Chryseolinea soli: one gene and its partner. The protein of the gene in region 2 binds, or shares a complex with, the protein of the main gene of each other region. Links are inferred from orthologs where the notes say so. Each region holds a gene or a part of one and is shown on either strand. Other genes may lie near its edges.

The links.
Region 1: D4L85_RS10800 (region 2) and scpB share a complex: the UniProt entries of both Bacillus subtilis proteins name them as parts of the cohesin-like complex. The link is inferred for Chryseolinea soli from one-to-one orthologs.

What each region holds. Positions count from the first base shown.
Region 1 is NZ_CP032382.1:1,877,386-1,884,008, reverse strand. The notes cover bases 1,903-4,866. They hold scpB (SMC-Scp complex subunit ScpB), read right to left. Parts: upstream 3,706-4,866; coding sequence 3,100-3,705; downstream 1,903-3,099. Other genes in these bases: D4L85_RS08095 (isoaspartyl peptidase/L-asparaginase family protein), read left to right, coding at 4,783-4,866; D4L85_RS08100 (TraR/DksA family transcriptional regulator), read right to left, coding at 3,798-4,196; D4L85_RS08110 (pseudouridine synthase), read right to left, coding at 1,903-3,113. Outside these bases: D4L85_RS08115 (sensor histidine kinase), read left to right, coding at 27-1,406; more of D4L85_RS08110, read right to left, coding at 1,410-1,902; more of D4L85_RS08095, read left to right, coding at 4,867-5,814; D4L85_RS08090 (3-hydroxyacyl-ACP dehydratase FabZ family protein), read left to right, coding at 5,872-6,282; D4L85_RS08085 (lamin tail domain-containing protein), read right to left, coding at 6,333-6,623. UniProt on the Bacillus subtilis protein: Participates in chromosomal partition during cell division. May act via the formation of a condensin-like complex containing Smc and ScpA that pull DNA away from mid-cell into both cell halves.
Region 2 is NZ_CP032382.1:2,497,691-2,504,169, forward strand. The notes cover bases 1,230-4,049. They hold D4L85_RS10800 (segregation and condensation protein A), read right to left. Parts: upstream 3,112-4,049; coding sequence 2,347-3,111; downstream 1,230-2,346. Other genes in these bases: D4L85_RS10795 (creatininase family protein), read left to right, coding at 1,230-1,973; dxs (1-deoxy-D-xylulose-5-phosphate synthase), read left to right, coding at 3,252-4,049. Also shown: D4L85_RS10785 (DUF5686 family protein), read left to right, coding at 1-18; D4L85_RS10790 (lytic transglycosylase domain-containing protein), read left to right, coding at 146-1,084; more of D4L85_RS10795, read left to right, coding at 1,212-1,229; more of dxs, read left to right, coding at 4,050-5,165; D4L85_RS10810 (alpha/beta fold hydrolase), read left to right, coding at 5,180-5,953; D4L85_RS10815 (hypothetical protein), read left to right, coding at 6,054-6,479. UniProt on the Bacillus subtilis protein: Participates in chromosomal partition during cell division. May act via the formation of a condensin-like complex containing Smc and ScpB that pull DNA away from mid-cell into both cell halves.

The DNA.
Region 1 (6,623 bases), 620 kb from region 2 along the record:
GTGGGGGCTTAATCAAAACGTACTGAATGGGTTCGCTTAACCTCTCCGAAGACCATACCCGTTTGCTCTACATCTATCTGGCCGAAGTGATTCTAGGCCTGATCTTTTACTTTATTTTCAGACATTTTGGCAAGCTGGCGCGTCGCCGGTTCCTTTTCACATGGGCCCTCAGTTGGATGGCATTCACCATCTACGTGGGCAGCTCGGGCGTGCTTTCGGTTTTCCTGGATCCCACCGGCTCGCTGCTCCGGAAGGCGGTCAGTGTGGTGGCACAGTTGTCGTGTTTTCTCCAGATCATCCTCATTTTGCGGGGCACCTACGAACTGGTCTATGAGCGCGCCTTCCCCCGCCGGAGATTCAATATGATTTTGGCTGCTTCTTCTATTCTGGCCTTCTTCTCCGTGGTGGCCTTTAGCCAGTCGGGACCGTTTTCTTATTATTTGTTGAGCTTCGGCAGTCGCGCCATCATCACGGGCATCGGCTTTCTCATGGCCGGCATGGTGGTGTGGACCAACAAGAAATTTTCGAAGGGATTTGGCCAGCAATTGCTGTCGGGTTCGCTGATCAGTTTCAGCGCCTACCAACTGTATTATTTTACCATCAAATTGTTCAATGTACTGGGCATAAAAGTAAACGCTCTCGATTTGTTTGGGGCCGTCGATTTATTGCTGATCTGTCTCATGGGCATGAGCATGGTGATGTGGTTCCTGGAAGACGAACGCGAAAATCTGAACCGCGAAAACAAAGAACTCGACAGCTTCCTGTCCAGCACCTCTCACGATCTGCGCACTCCCATCGCATCCATTCTCGGGCTCACCTATCTGGGAAAAATAGAACTCGAGGAAGAAAAGGCGCGCACCTTCATGAACATGATCGAAGAGCGCATCAAACGTCTCGACCTTGTCATGGGCGATATTCTCAGTTTGTCGCGTAGCAAAAAGATCGACCTGAAAGTGGAGGAGCTTGACCTCACCAAACTGCTGGACGACACCATCAACGACATCCGCTTTAACAAAGGCGCCTCTGCGATTTCCCTCGACTACAACAACGAAGACAGCCACCTGTTCAAGAGCGACTACAACCAGATGAAGATCATCCTGAACAACCTCATGGCCAACGCCGTGAAGTATCACAACCTGGACCAGCCCAATCCCTTTATCCGGGTAACGTTCAAGCGTGTCAAACAAGTGGTGGAGATTGCCGTGGAGGACAACGGCAGGGGTATTGCAAAAGAAAATATCTCGAAGATCTTCGACATGTTCTACCGCGCCTCATCCGACACGGAGGGCACCGGCCTGGGCCTGTACATCGTGCAGGAGGCCCTGCGCAAGATCAAAGGCATCGTGCTGGTCGACTCCGAGTTGGGAAAGGGAAGTACGTTTAGAATTGTGCTGGAGAACGCCTAGAGCCTATTTATAGTGCTTTAGGAGGATCAGTTCTTCCTTCGTCAGGAATCGCCATTCGCCGCGGCCGAGGTCCTTCTTGTTCAGCCCCGCATACACCGAGCGATCCAGTTTCACCACCTGATACTCCAACGATTCAAAGATGCGGCGCACCACGCGGTTCCAGCCGATGTGAATTTCGAGGCCCACGGTTTTGCGATCTTCCGAAACGATGGCGATATCATCTACCACGGCGCGGCCTTCTTCCAGCTTCACGCCTTCGAGAATGGTCTGCGCATCGCCTTTGGTGATGGGGCGGTCGAGCTCCACTTTGTAGATCTTCTTCACATTGTAGGACGGGTGCATGAGCTTGTCGGCCAGGTCACCGTCGTTGGTGAGCAACAAGAGACCGGTCGTGTTGCGGTCCAGGCGACCGACGGGATAGACGCGTTCTTTCACGTGGTTGCCGATGATGTGCATCACCGTGTTGCGTTCCTGCGGGTCGGAAGTGGTGGTGAGAAACCCTTTGGGTTTATTCATCAAAATGTAAACCGGTTTCTCCGCGCGCAGCACTTTGTTTTCGTGACGCACTTCGTCGCCGGGGTTTACTTTATAGCCCAGCTCGGTGACGGTCTTGCCATTCACCGAGATCAACCCCATGGTGATGAGTTCGTCGGCCTCACGGCGCGAGCAGACACCACTGTTCGCGATATATTTGTTGAGACGGATCTTTCCAGTTTGTGCCGGTGCCTCGGCTTCGTTGCCTTTGGAAGGGGCGGCGCTGGCGCTATCCGACGGCTTGCGGCGAACGATCTTGGCCTTGTCGAATTTCTCTACCGGTCTGTCACTACGGCTTTCCAGCGGCGCACTTCTTTCGGAAGGAGCGCTTCTTTCGCGTCGAACGGGCTTCTCGTTTTCGTCGTCTTTTTTCGGATAGGCTTTTTTGTAAGGCTTGCCAAAATTGCCGCTATCGAATTTTCTTGCAGAACGATCTTCAGCATCGTCGGCCTTTTTAAAAGGTCTTTCACCACGCGAAGTTCCCTTGTCGCGGAACGAAGGTTTGTCGCCGGCATCCGATCTTTTTTTGTAGGGTCTTTCCTCGCGAGGAGCAGAAGAACGTCTCCTGTCGTCAAAGGGCTTGTCGTCGCTGCTGGATTTTTTGTAAGGTCTTTCTTCGCGGGGTCCGGAGGAAGACGAACGTCTTCTATCACCGAAAGGCTTGTCTTCGCTGCTAAATTTCTTGTAGGGTCTCTCTTCGCGAGGACCTGTAGAGGACGAGCGTCTCCGATCGCCGAAAGGCTTGTCTTCGCCTCCTGCCTTTTTGAAAGGGCGCTCGCCGCGCGATGAAGCGGAGGTTCGTTTTCCGAAGGACGGCTTGTCGTCGCTATCGAATTTCTTATAAGGTCTTTTGGCACCGCCTTCGGCACCGAACGTTTTCTTTTTGAAAGCGGGTTTGTCGTCGCTATCGAATTTCTTGTAAGGTCTTTTGGCGCCGCTTTCGGCACCGAAAGTTTTCTTTTTGAAAGCGGGTTTGTCATCGCGGTCTTTGCCGAAGGGTTTCGCACTGCGTTTGGCAGCAAAAGAACCTCCATCGGAATCTTTCCGGAACGATTTTCCAGCGGGTTTCTTAAAGGGTTTGTCACCTGAACGGCCGGCGGATCTTCCCCCTGTGCTTTTGGATGAGGGGCCTTTGCGGCCGCGTGATGAACTTGAGGAATCAGATCTGGGCATCGGGTTCGGGGTCTGGGGTAGTTGTGGTTTCGGTCTCGGGATTTTCGCCAATCGTGTTTACTTCTGCCACGAAATCTTTCGGGATTGGCAATTCCGCGAGATCATTAATTCCAAAGTACTCCATGAACTTGGGCGTGGTGCCATACAACATCGGACGCCCAATAGTGTCAGCCTTACCGGTGATCTCGATCAAGCTCTTGTCGAGCAATTTTTGCACGGCATAGTCACAATTTACGCCGCGTATATTTTCAATTTCGGTTTTCGAGATGGGCTGTTTGTAGGCAATGATGGAAAGCGTTTCCATCGCCGACGTAGACAACCGCTTCTTCGATTGCTGTTTCAGCATAATGCCGATGCTGGCCTGATAGGCTGGCTTGGTCAGGAATTGATAGCCGCCAGACGATTTGAAGAGCTGAAAAGAAAATTCTTCGCCCTGAAATTTTTCGTCCAGTCGCTGAATGGCGCCCTGAATGTCTTCTTCCGGAACGTCTGCATTGAACATTTCGGAAAGACACGCCTTGATGTCAGCCGTTTTGATGGGCGTGGGCGTGCAAAAGATGAGGGCCTCGATATGATTTTGTAAAAAGTCCACGGGTAATCAGCGTTGATAAAGATACGGTAAAAATTCCGGGTAAAAAGGGAAACACTCCATCCGGCAACGCCGGATGGAGAAAGGGATCGGCTCTAGTCCTGCTGCATCATTTTCGCTTCGATCGACTGTGTCGTATGCGGCACAGCGATGAGGCGTTCCTTGGGGATCAACTTGCCCGTGACGGAGCAGATGCCATAGGTGCCGTTTTTGATACGGATCAATGCATTTTCCAGGTTCATGATGTACTTCTGTTGACGAGCGGCAAGTTGGCTGAGATTTTCTTTCTCCGCAGTTTCCGCACCGTCTTCCAGCACTTTGGTATTTCCACCCGATGTAGCATCGGTTCCTTCGTCGTTGTTGCGATTCAGGGTTTCTTTCAGGATTCTATACTCATCTTTGGCTTTGTCCAGCTTCTTGTTGATGAGTGTTTCAAATTCTCTCAGTTCATCTTCGGAGTAGCGCGTTCTGTCTTCACCGGTCGATACTTTCACTTGCTTATGCGCAATTGGTCTCTGATTTGGCACAGGAAAAATGTTTAATTGTGGCGGAGCCGGCTTGGTTGCCGAGGGGGCAGATTGCACCGGCCTATCTGTTTTTTCTTTTTCTACTTTCTTGGGAGCGGATTCCACTTTTTTGGCAACCGGCTTAGGGGCAACAGCTGCCTTGGGCGCAGGTTTTTCAACCTTGGGTGCGGCCTTCTCGACCTTGAGCGCTACGGGCTTCTCTGCTTTTTTCTCGGCTACGGCTTTTTTAGGAGCTGCTTTCTTTGCTACCACTGCCTTCTTGGCCGGAGCTTTGGGGGCTGCTTTCTTGGCCACAACCTTCTTGGCTGGAGCTTTTTTAGCTTTCGCGGCGACCGTCTTTTTCGCTTTGGCTGCCGGTTTAGCTTTTGCAGGGGCTTTCTTTGCTGCCTTCGAGGTTGTTTTCTTATTCTTAGCCATAATGGGTTTTCTCCGTTTGGTAAAAGATGCGCAAAATTATGCGTCCATGCACGAAAACAAAAATATTGACTTAATTAATTGCCGAACCGGTGTTCTGATTAAATTTCCCCGCCTTCTTAACCCATGTTTTCGGTATATGGTGAGACTTCTTTTCCCTTTACTACTCGTTGTTGCCCTGGGCTGCACGCTAAAAAACGGGAAGAAACGGGCACTTGCCGACGCAAAACCTGGCCCCATCACACTGGTGATCCACGGAGGCGCAGGAAACATCCTCCGTGAGAATCTGACACCCGAAAAAGAGGCTGCCTACCGCGAGCGTCTCACGGCCGCCCTAGACTCGGGCTACGCCGTGTTGGAGCGCGGAGGCAAGAGCACAGACGCCGTGATCGCCGCCATTCGCATCATGGAAGATTCGCCCCTGTTTAATGCCGGCAAAGGGGCCGTCTTCACCAGCGAAGGCATAAACGAACTGGACGCCGCCATCATGGATGGCAGCAATCTCATGGCCGGCGCCGTGGCCGGTGTCACCACCATCAAAAATCCCATCACCGCAGCCTATGCGGTCATGACCAAGTCGGAGCACGTGATGCTGACGGGAAAAGGTGCCGAGAAATTTGCCGAAGAGCAAGGCCTCGACATCGTGCCCAACAGCTACTTCTTCGACTCCACCCGCTACCAGCAATTGCTCAAGGCAAAAGCCAACGAAAAAAACCGCGAGGCCCAATGGATCGACCCGTACATAAAAGATAAAAAATTCGGGACGGTCGGCTGCGTCGCGCTCGACCAATACGGCAACCTGGCGGCAGGAACTTCCACCGGCGGCATGACCAACAAAAAATACGGAAGGGTGGGCGATGCTCCCATCATTGGCGCCGGCACCTATGCCGAGAATGCCACCTGCGCCGTGTCCGGAACAGGCTGGGGAGAATTCTACATCCGACTCAGCGCCGCCCACGACATTGCCAGCCTCATGAAGTACAGCAACCTCAGCGTGCAGCAAGCCGCCGACAGCGTGATCCTGAAAAAGCTACCCGCCTTGGGAGGCAATGGCGGCGCGATTGTCCTCGATCGCCAGGGAAATTTCGCATTCCCGTTTTGCACTTCCGGCATGTATCGCGGCTACATCACGCGGAAAGGCGAAGGCAAAGTTTTTATCTTCAAGGAATGACACAACCCCAAGGCTAGACAACGAATATTTTTTGTCTGTGACGAGTAAAACATGCTTATGAAAGAGATCGAAAACCTCATTCCACACCGGAATCCCTTTTTGTATGTCGACGAAGTACTTTCGTTTTCGAAGGAGGAGATCATCGGCATAAAAACCTTCAGTAGCGCCGACTCCTTCCTGAACGGCAGCTTCCCAGAATTTGGCTTTGTCCCCGGTGTAGTGCTGGTCGAATCGCTGGCCCAATGCGGTGGCGCGGGCGTAAAAAAACTTGGCTTTACCGACGGACTCTTTGCCCTCGCCGCCATAGAGTTCGCCAACTTTTTCCAAGGACTTCCCTATGAAAAACAGTTCCGCATGGTCATCCAAAACCTTCGCCTCAACCCCAAACTGATCAAACAAACCGGCACCGGCTACCACGCCGACGAAAAGATCGTAGAAGCCAGTTGGACCTGCGTCCGAATCCAATAAACTCCCTCACGCTTCTGATTGACTAGTGGCTCTTAATTCTGGCTCCTGATTCAAAATTTCGCTGCCACCACCACTTCCTTCCGAAAAGTTGTCACATTCCCATCTCCATCAAAGATCTCGAACCAAACCATATACGGACCAATCCGCGCCTTGTCGCCACTGTCCCGATCACCCTCCCACCGGAAAAATCCTTCTGTCCCCAGGATCTCATTGTTGGCAATCGTCTTGATGCGATGTCCCTGTAAGTCGAACACGTTCACGTTTGCTACGAAGCCCCCTTGCGCGAAGGCATAGTGAATCTGCGTGAAGTTGGGTTGTCCCAGCGAAGGAACAAACACCGG
Region 2 (6,479 bases):
TCATTCTCGGATCAATAACGGGATTCGTCGAAAAATAGGGTGAAAGGCATGTGCGTGATGGTTTCGGTCGAACATTATATGGGGGGTATTGCGTTTGATCAGTATCTTGGGTCTCCAAATTTTTCCGGGATAACGTGCAGCGCAGATGAAAATGAACCTCTCCAACTTTCTATCGATCGGTTCTTTGATTATTCTTTTTGGATACATCACCTATAACGAAGTGTCCACACGAACCACCGAACACGCCATCTCCGACGAGGGCGTGTACGAAGTTCCGTTCGATGAATCCGATCAGCGTTTGCCCGCCGTGTCGTTCGATGTGCCAGCGGAAATGACCTTTGCCGGCGAGCCCGTGCCCCTCAGCATTCCCGACGTGCACGAGCGTCTCGACAAAGAATTGCAGATCAATTGCTACCTGCACAGCAACACCATATTCCTCATCAAGCGCGCCAACCGCTGGCTTCCACAAATGCAGGCGATCCTGGAGAAACATGGCATCCCCCAGGATTTCAAATACCTTCCCCTCATCGAAAGTAATTTATTGAACGTGGTGTCGCCCCGCGATGCCGTAGGCTATTGGCAGATCCTGAAAACTTCCGGCAAGGAATTGAACCTCGAGATCACCGACGAGGTGGACGAACGCTACGATCCCCTGAAGGCCACCGAGGCAGCGTGTAAATATTTGAAGAAAGCCTACCAGAAATTTGGAAGCTGGACCATCGTGGCCGCATCCTACAACCGCGGCATGGGCGGCATAGAACGGGCTTTGGAAGATCAACAGGAAAAGTCGTACTACGATCTGTATCTCAACGATGAGACTTCCCGCTATGTGTTTCGCATTCTGGCCATCAAAGAAATTGCCGAACACCCGCTGCGCTATGGCTTCAAGATCGACCCCGCCCACCTGTACCAGGAAGAACCGTTGAAATACATCGAGGTGACCGAGTCCATAAAAGACCTTGTCTCCTTTGCCAAAGCGCAGGGCACCAACTATAAATTGTTGAAGCGCCACAATCCCTGGCTCCGCGAAGATCGCCTCACGGTGAAACGCGGCGAGCATTACCGGATAGCCCTCCCGGCATAACGGATCGCGCCGGCAACTTCCTGTTCGCAGCTTTCGGACACACTGCTTTTTACACGTGCGGTTTGTGATTTGCATGAGTGAAACCATGCTTTTCTTTACCTTCGCTGTCGTAAAAAAAGAAATTGCTATGCGCCCGTACATCCTCGCCGAGAACAACTGGAAAACGATTAACGAAACAGGTTTCGAAGTAGCCGTGCTGCCCTGGGGGGCATGCGAGGCGCACAACTATCATCTGCCTTATGGTACGGATATTATCGAAGCAGATCAGGTGTCGGCCGAAGCCGCGCGCATCGCGTGGGAAAGTGGATCGCGCGTGATCGTGCTCCCCACCATTCCCTTTGGCGTAAACACAGGCCAGTTCGATGTCAAGCTCGACATCAACATGAACCCCAGCACGCAGTTCGCCGTGTTGCGCGACATCATCACAGTACTGAATAGGCAGGGAATTTTCAAGCTGATCATCCTCAACAGTCACGGCGGCAACGACTTCAAAACCATGATCCGCGAATTGGGGCTGGTCTTTCCCGACATGTTCCTTTGCTCCTGCAATTGGTATCAGGCATTGGATCAAAAAGAATTCTTCGAGAACAAAGACGACCACGCCGGCGAAATGGAAACCAGCGTGATCATGCACCTCCGCCCCGAACTGGTAGCACCCCTTTCCACAGCCGGCGATGGAGCAGCAAAAAAATTCCGGATCTCGGCGATGCGCGAAGGCTGGGCATGGGCCGAACGCAAATGGCTGCAGGTGACCAAAGACACCGGCGTGGGCGATCCCCGCAAGGCCACACCGGAAAAAGGAGCAGCCTATTTCAAAGCCGTCACAGAGAAAGTAGCCGGATTTTTTATCGAGGTGGCTAAAGCAGATCGCACCGATCTGTATGCCTAGTGGACGCTGAAATGAAAACAAGGAACAGGAAGCATTCGACTTCTTTGCGTACCCGCGCCCTCTGTATTTCTTTGCGTTGACTTTGCGCCTCTGCGCCTTCGCGGTTCAATGCCTTTAATACTTCCTTGTTGAGTCTTTCGAAGTAAAACAAATTTTGGCGGCCCCCTTCGGAGGCCTCAGGGTCGGGCTATCCGTTCCAAGTCCGTCCACGCCCAGGCCCACGCACTTCGGGCTTTCCACTTCTATCCCTGGCCGGTGTATGGAATGCCTTTGCTTCGAAAAAAAACACGCAACAAATACGGCGACTTAAAAACTACAGGAAATGCACGGGGCCGGATTGGCCACGTGCGATAAGAATGTTAACAAAGAAAAATTAAAGAACCGCTTCCGACGACTCACCCTTCGAGATCCAGAAATTGCCAAAGCCCTCACCAATCTGGATGGTCAGGATCTGCAACGCCAACATCTCCAGGATGGCCAGGAAATTAAAGATCACACCGATGCGTGTTGGATATTGTTCCAACAGCTCTGTAAACGACATGCGCTGACGGCGCGTAAGTTCATCCACGATATGTTTCTTTTGCCCCTCAACGGTATAAGGATATTGGATCACCTGGTGAACAGGTTTATTCTTTTCCGCATCAAAACGCTTCAACACTTTTTCGAAGATGGTCATCAGCTTGAACACCGTAACGTCCTGCAACTCGGCCTCCACGTTGGTGCTCTCGGCCAGCGTTTTCAATTCCTTCATCAGGTTGCCGCGGCGTTCTTTCATCAGTTCGGTCTCTTCCATTTTGTGGAAGCTTTCGATCACCGATTTGTATTTCTTATACTCCAACAGGTGCTTCACCAGTTCTTCGCGCGGGTCGATCTCGTTGCCGGCTTCGTCCAGTTGCGGGCGGGGCAGCAACATTTTCGATTTGATGCGCATCAGCGTAGCGGCCACCAAAATAAACTCACTGGCAACCTCGATGTTGAGGGCCTCCATTTGGCGGATATAGTCCAGGAAATCGTTTGTGATCTTGGCGATGGGAATATCGTAGATATCCAACTCGTCGCGCTCGATAAAGAACAACAAAAGGTCGAAAGGACCTTCAAAAAGGGGAAGTTTTACTTCAAAGTTTTCCTGCGTTGTCATAAGAATGGCCACAAATTTATTTAAATCCGACAATAAAAATGGATAGGGTAGAAATAACTAACTTTGTGGCCTGTTTGGCGTTGAAAAGCTCGATAGAACACTTAGCTTGTACCACTGTTAGGGTCCTTTGAACAAATACTATGCTGATAACCCCCGGAAAATTATTGGCCGGTATAAATAGCCCGGACGACATCAAAAAACTTGATCAGGCGCAGTTGGTGCAACTTTGCGAAGATCTCCGCCACTTCATCATTGACAACGTTTCCGTGTATGGCGGCCATTTTGGGGCCAGCCTGGGCGTGGTCGAGCTCACGGTGGCCCTCCACTACGTGCTCAACACCCCCTACGACCAACTGGTCTGGGATGTGGGCCACCAGGCCTACGGACACAAGATCCTGACCGGCCGCCGCGACCAATTCCACACCAACCGCCTCTACAAAGGCCTTTCCGGCTTCCCCAAAAGAAAAGAAAGCGAATACGATACCTTTGGCGTAGGCCACTCGTCCACATCCATTTCCGCAGCCCTGGGGATGGCCGCCGCATCGCAATACCTCAAAATTGAAGATAAACAGCACGTAGCCGTCATCGGCGACGGCGCCATGACGGGCGGCATGGCCTTCGAAGGCCTCAATCACGCCGGCGTTTCCGACACCAACGTCCTGATTATCCTCAACGATAACTGCATGGCGATCGACCCCAACGTGGGCGCCCTGAAAGATTATCTCACCGACATCACCACCAGCCGCACCTACAACAAACTGAAGGACGAAGTCTGGAACCTGCTGGGCAAACTTTCCATGTTTGGCAAAAGCGCCCAGGAGATCGTTTCAAAGGTGGAGAACGGCATCAAGGGCACGCTGCTCAGCCAAAGCAACCTCTTCGAATCGCTCAACCTGAGATATTTTGGTCCCGTAGATGGTCACGACGTCAATCACCTCGTAGCCGTACTCAACGACCTGAAAAACATCAAGGGTCCGAAAATTCTGCATTGCATCACCACAAAAGGAAAGGGCTACGCGCCCGCAGAAAAAGGCAACGCCACCACCTGGCACGCACCCGGCACATTCGATAAGATCACGGGAGAGATCCACAAAAAAATATACAGCGTCCCCCAAGCACCCAAATACCAGGACGTTTTTGGCCACACCATCGTAGAGCTTGCCAAGGCCAACGACAAGATCATGGGCATCACGCCCGCCATGCCTTCCGGCTCGTCCCTCAACATCATGATGAAGGAAATGCCCGAGCGCGCCTTCGACGTAGGCATTGCTGAGCAACACGCCGTCACTTTTTCGGCTGGTCTGGCCACGCAAGGTCTCATTCCGTTCTGTAACATCTACAGCACGTTCATGCAGCGCGCCTACGACCAGGTGATCCACGACGTCTGCATTCAGAACCTTCCGGTGAATTTCTTCCTCGACCGCGCTGGATTTTCAGGAGCCGACGGCCCTACGCACCACGGTGCTTATGACCTGGCCTACTTCCGGTGCTTGCCCAACATGATCGTGGCTGCGCCGATGAACGAAGCGGAGCTGCGAAACCTCATGTTCACGGCACAGCTACCGCGCACCGAGCAAGCCTTTTCCATCCGCTATCCCCGTGGCCAGGGCGTCATGCCCAATTGGCGTACACCCATGGAGGAGATCAAGATCGGCACCGGGCGTAAGATCCGTGCCGGCGAAGAACTGGCCATCCTCACCATCGGCCACATCGGCAACTATGCCGTCGAGGTGTGCGAGCGCCTGGCAGCCCAACACATCGAGGTGGCGCACTACGACATGCGCTTTGTGAAACCGCTCGACGAGGCCATGCTCCACGAAATATTTTCGACCTACAAAAAAGTGCTCACCGTGGAAGACGGCTGCGTGCAGGGTGGTTTTGGAAGCGCCGTGCTGGAATTCATGGCCGACCACCACTATCACGCAGACGTGAAACGCCTCGGCATTCCCGATGGCATCGTGGAACACGGCGAACAATACGAACTTCACCGCGAGAGCGGCTTCGATCCCGATGGCATCGAAAAAGCCGTGATCGGCATGTTGGAACACGCATAGCAACACGACGTTTGATGGGCAGAATTTTTTTCCAGGAACGTGGACAAGGACGACCAGTGATACTCCTGCATGGTTTCCCGATGCACCAAGAGGTGTGGAACGATTTTGCCCCGCGCTTGGCCGACTCCTGCCGCGTCATCACACCCGATCTCCCCGGTTTTGGCAAGACCCCCATATTGCCACAGGCATTTTCCATCGCCGACGTGGCCCTGGAAGTCCTGAATTTTTGCGCGGAAAAAGAAATTCACAACAGCGTGGTCATTGGCCATTCGCTGGGCGGCTACGTGGCCCTGGCGATGGTCGAAAAAAATCCCGTGCGTTTTGCAGGCCTCGGACTTTTTCACTCCACAGCCTATGCCGATTCGGCAGAGAAAAAATATTCCCGGACGAAGGTCGTGGAATTTGTGGATCAGCACGGCGCGGAACCTTTCACGTCCAATTTTATTCCGCCGCTTTTTGCCCGCCCCGATCATCCCGCCATTCCCCAGGTGCGCAAGCTGTCGGTCCAGGCGACAGCCGATGCGGTGAAAGGCTACACCATTGCCATGCGTGACCGCCCTGAACAACTCAAAACGTTAAAAAATTTCAAAAACCCTACTTTATTTATTGCCGGCGAAAAGGATGGCGGGATCCCGGTGCAGACCGTTCTGGAGCAGTCGAAGCTCTGTCAACAACCTGAAAATCACCTGCTTCAGGATGTGGCCCACATGGGCATGTTCGAGAAACCTGAACAGACAGCCGCTATTATCAGGGACTTTTTGGGCAAAATATCACATTTCAAAGATTGAAAACGGCATTTTGGCGACATTAACTACAACCCTTTGCTAGGTTTAAAGAAAAGAGGAAATTATATTTGCTATTAAGAATACTAATAACCAATCCGATTCTATGGAAGGAAATTTTGACGCATGGAACGCAATGGCCAAAAACATTGCTTATGTCGCGTGGGCAATCTCAATCTTGATCGTAATCTACCACGTGATTCGTCTGGCGACCATGAATGACGCCAAGGTGAAGTACGATTTCATCAACAAAAGCGAGATCAGAACGCTCTGGATAGCTGCTATTATCCTCATCATCGGATGCTGCTTCTACGCTAACGCCAACATCGGCGAACTGTCACCGTTGTGGATCTTCGTACGCGGATTTACCACGTTTGCTATGGGTATGATCGTGGCGTTGATCATTCAAAACATGCTCAAATTCTATTACCCCTTCTTCATCGAAAAACGGTTGAAAGCACTGCGCTACAAGCCGCGCGTTTCTCCGAAAACAGGCAAGGCCATGAAGCTCCTGGGCGAAGAAGAAGAAGAT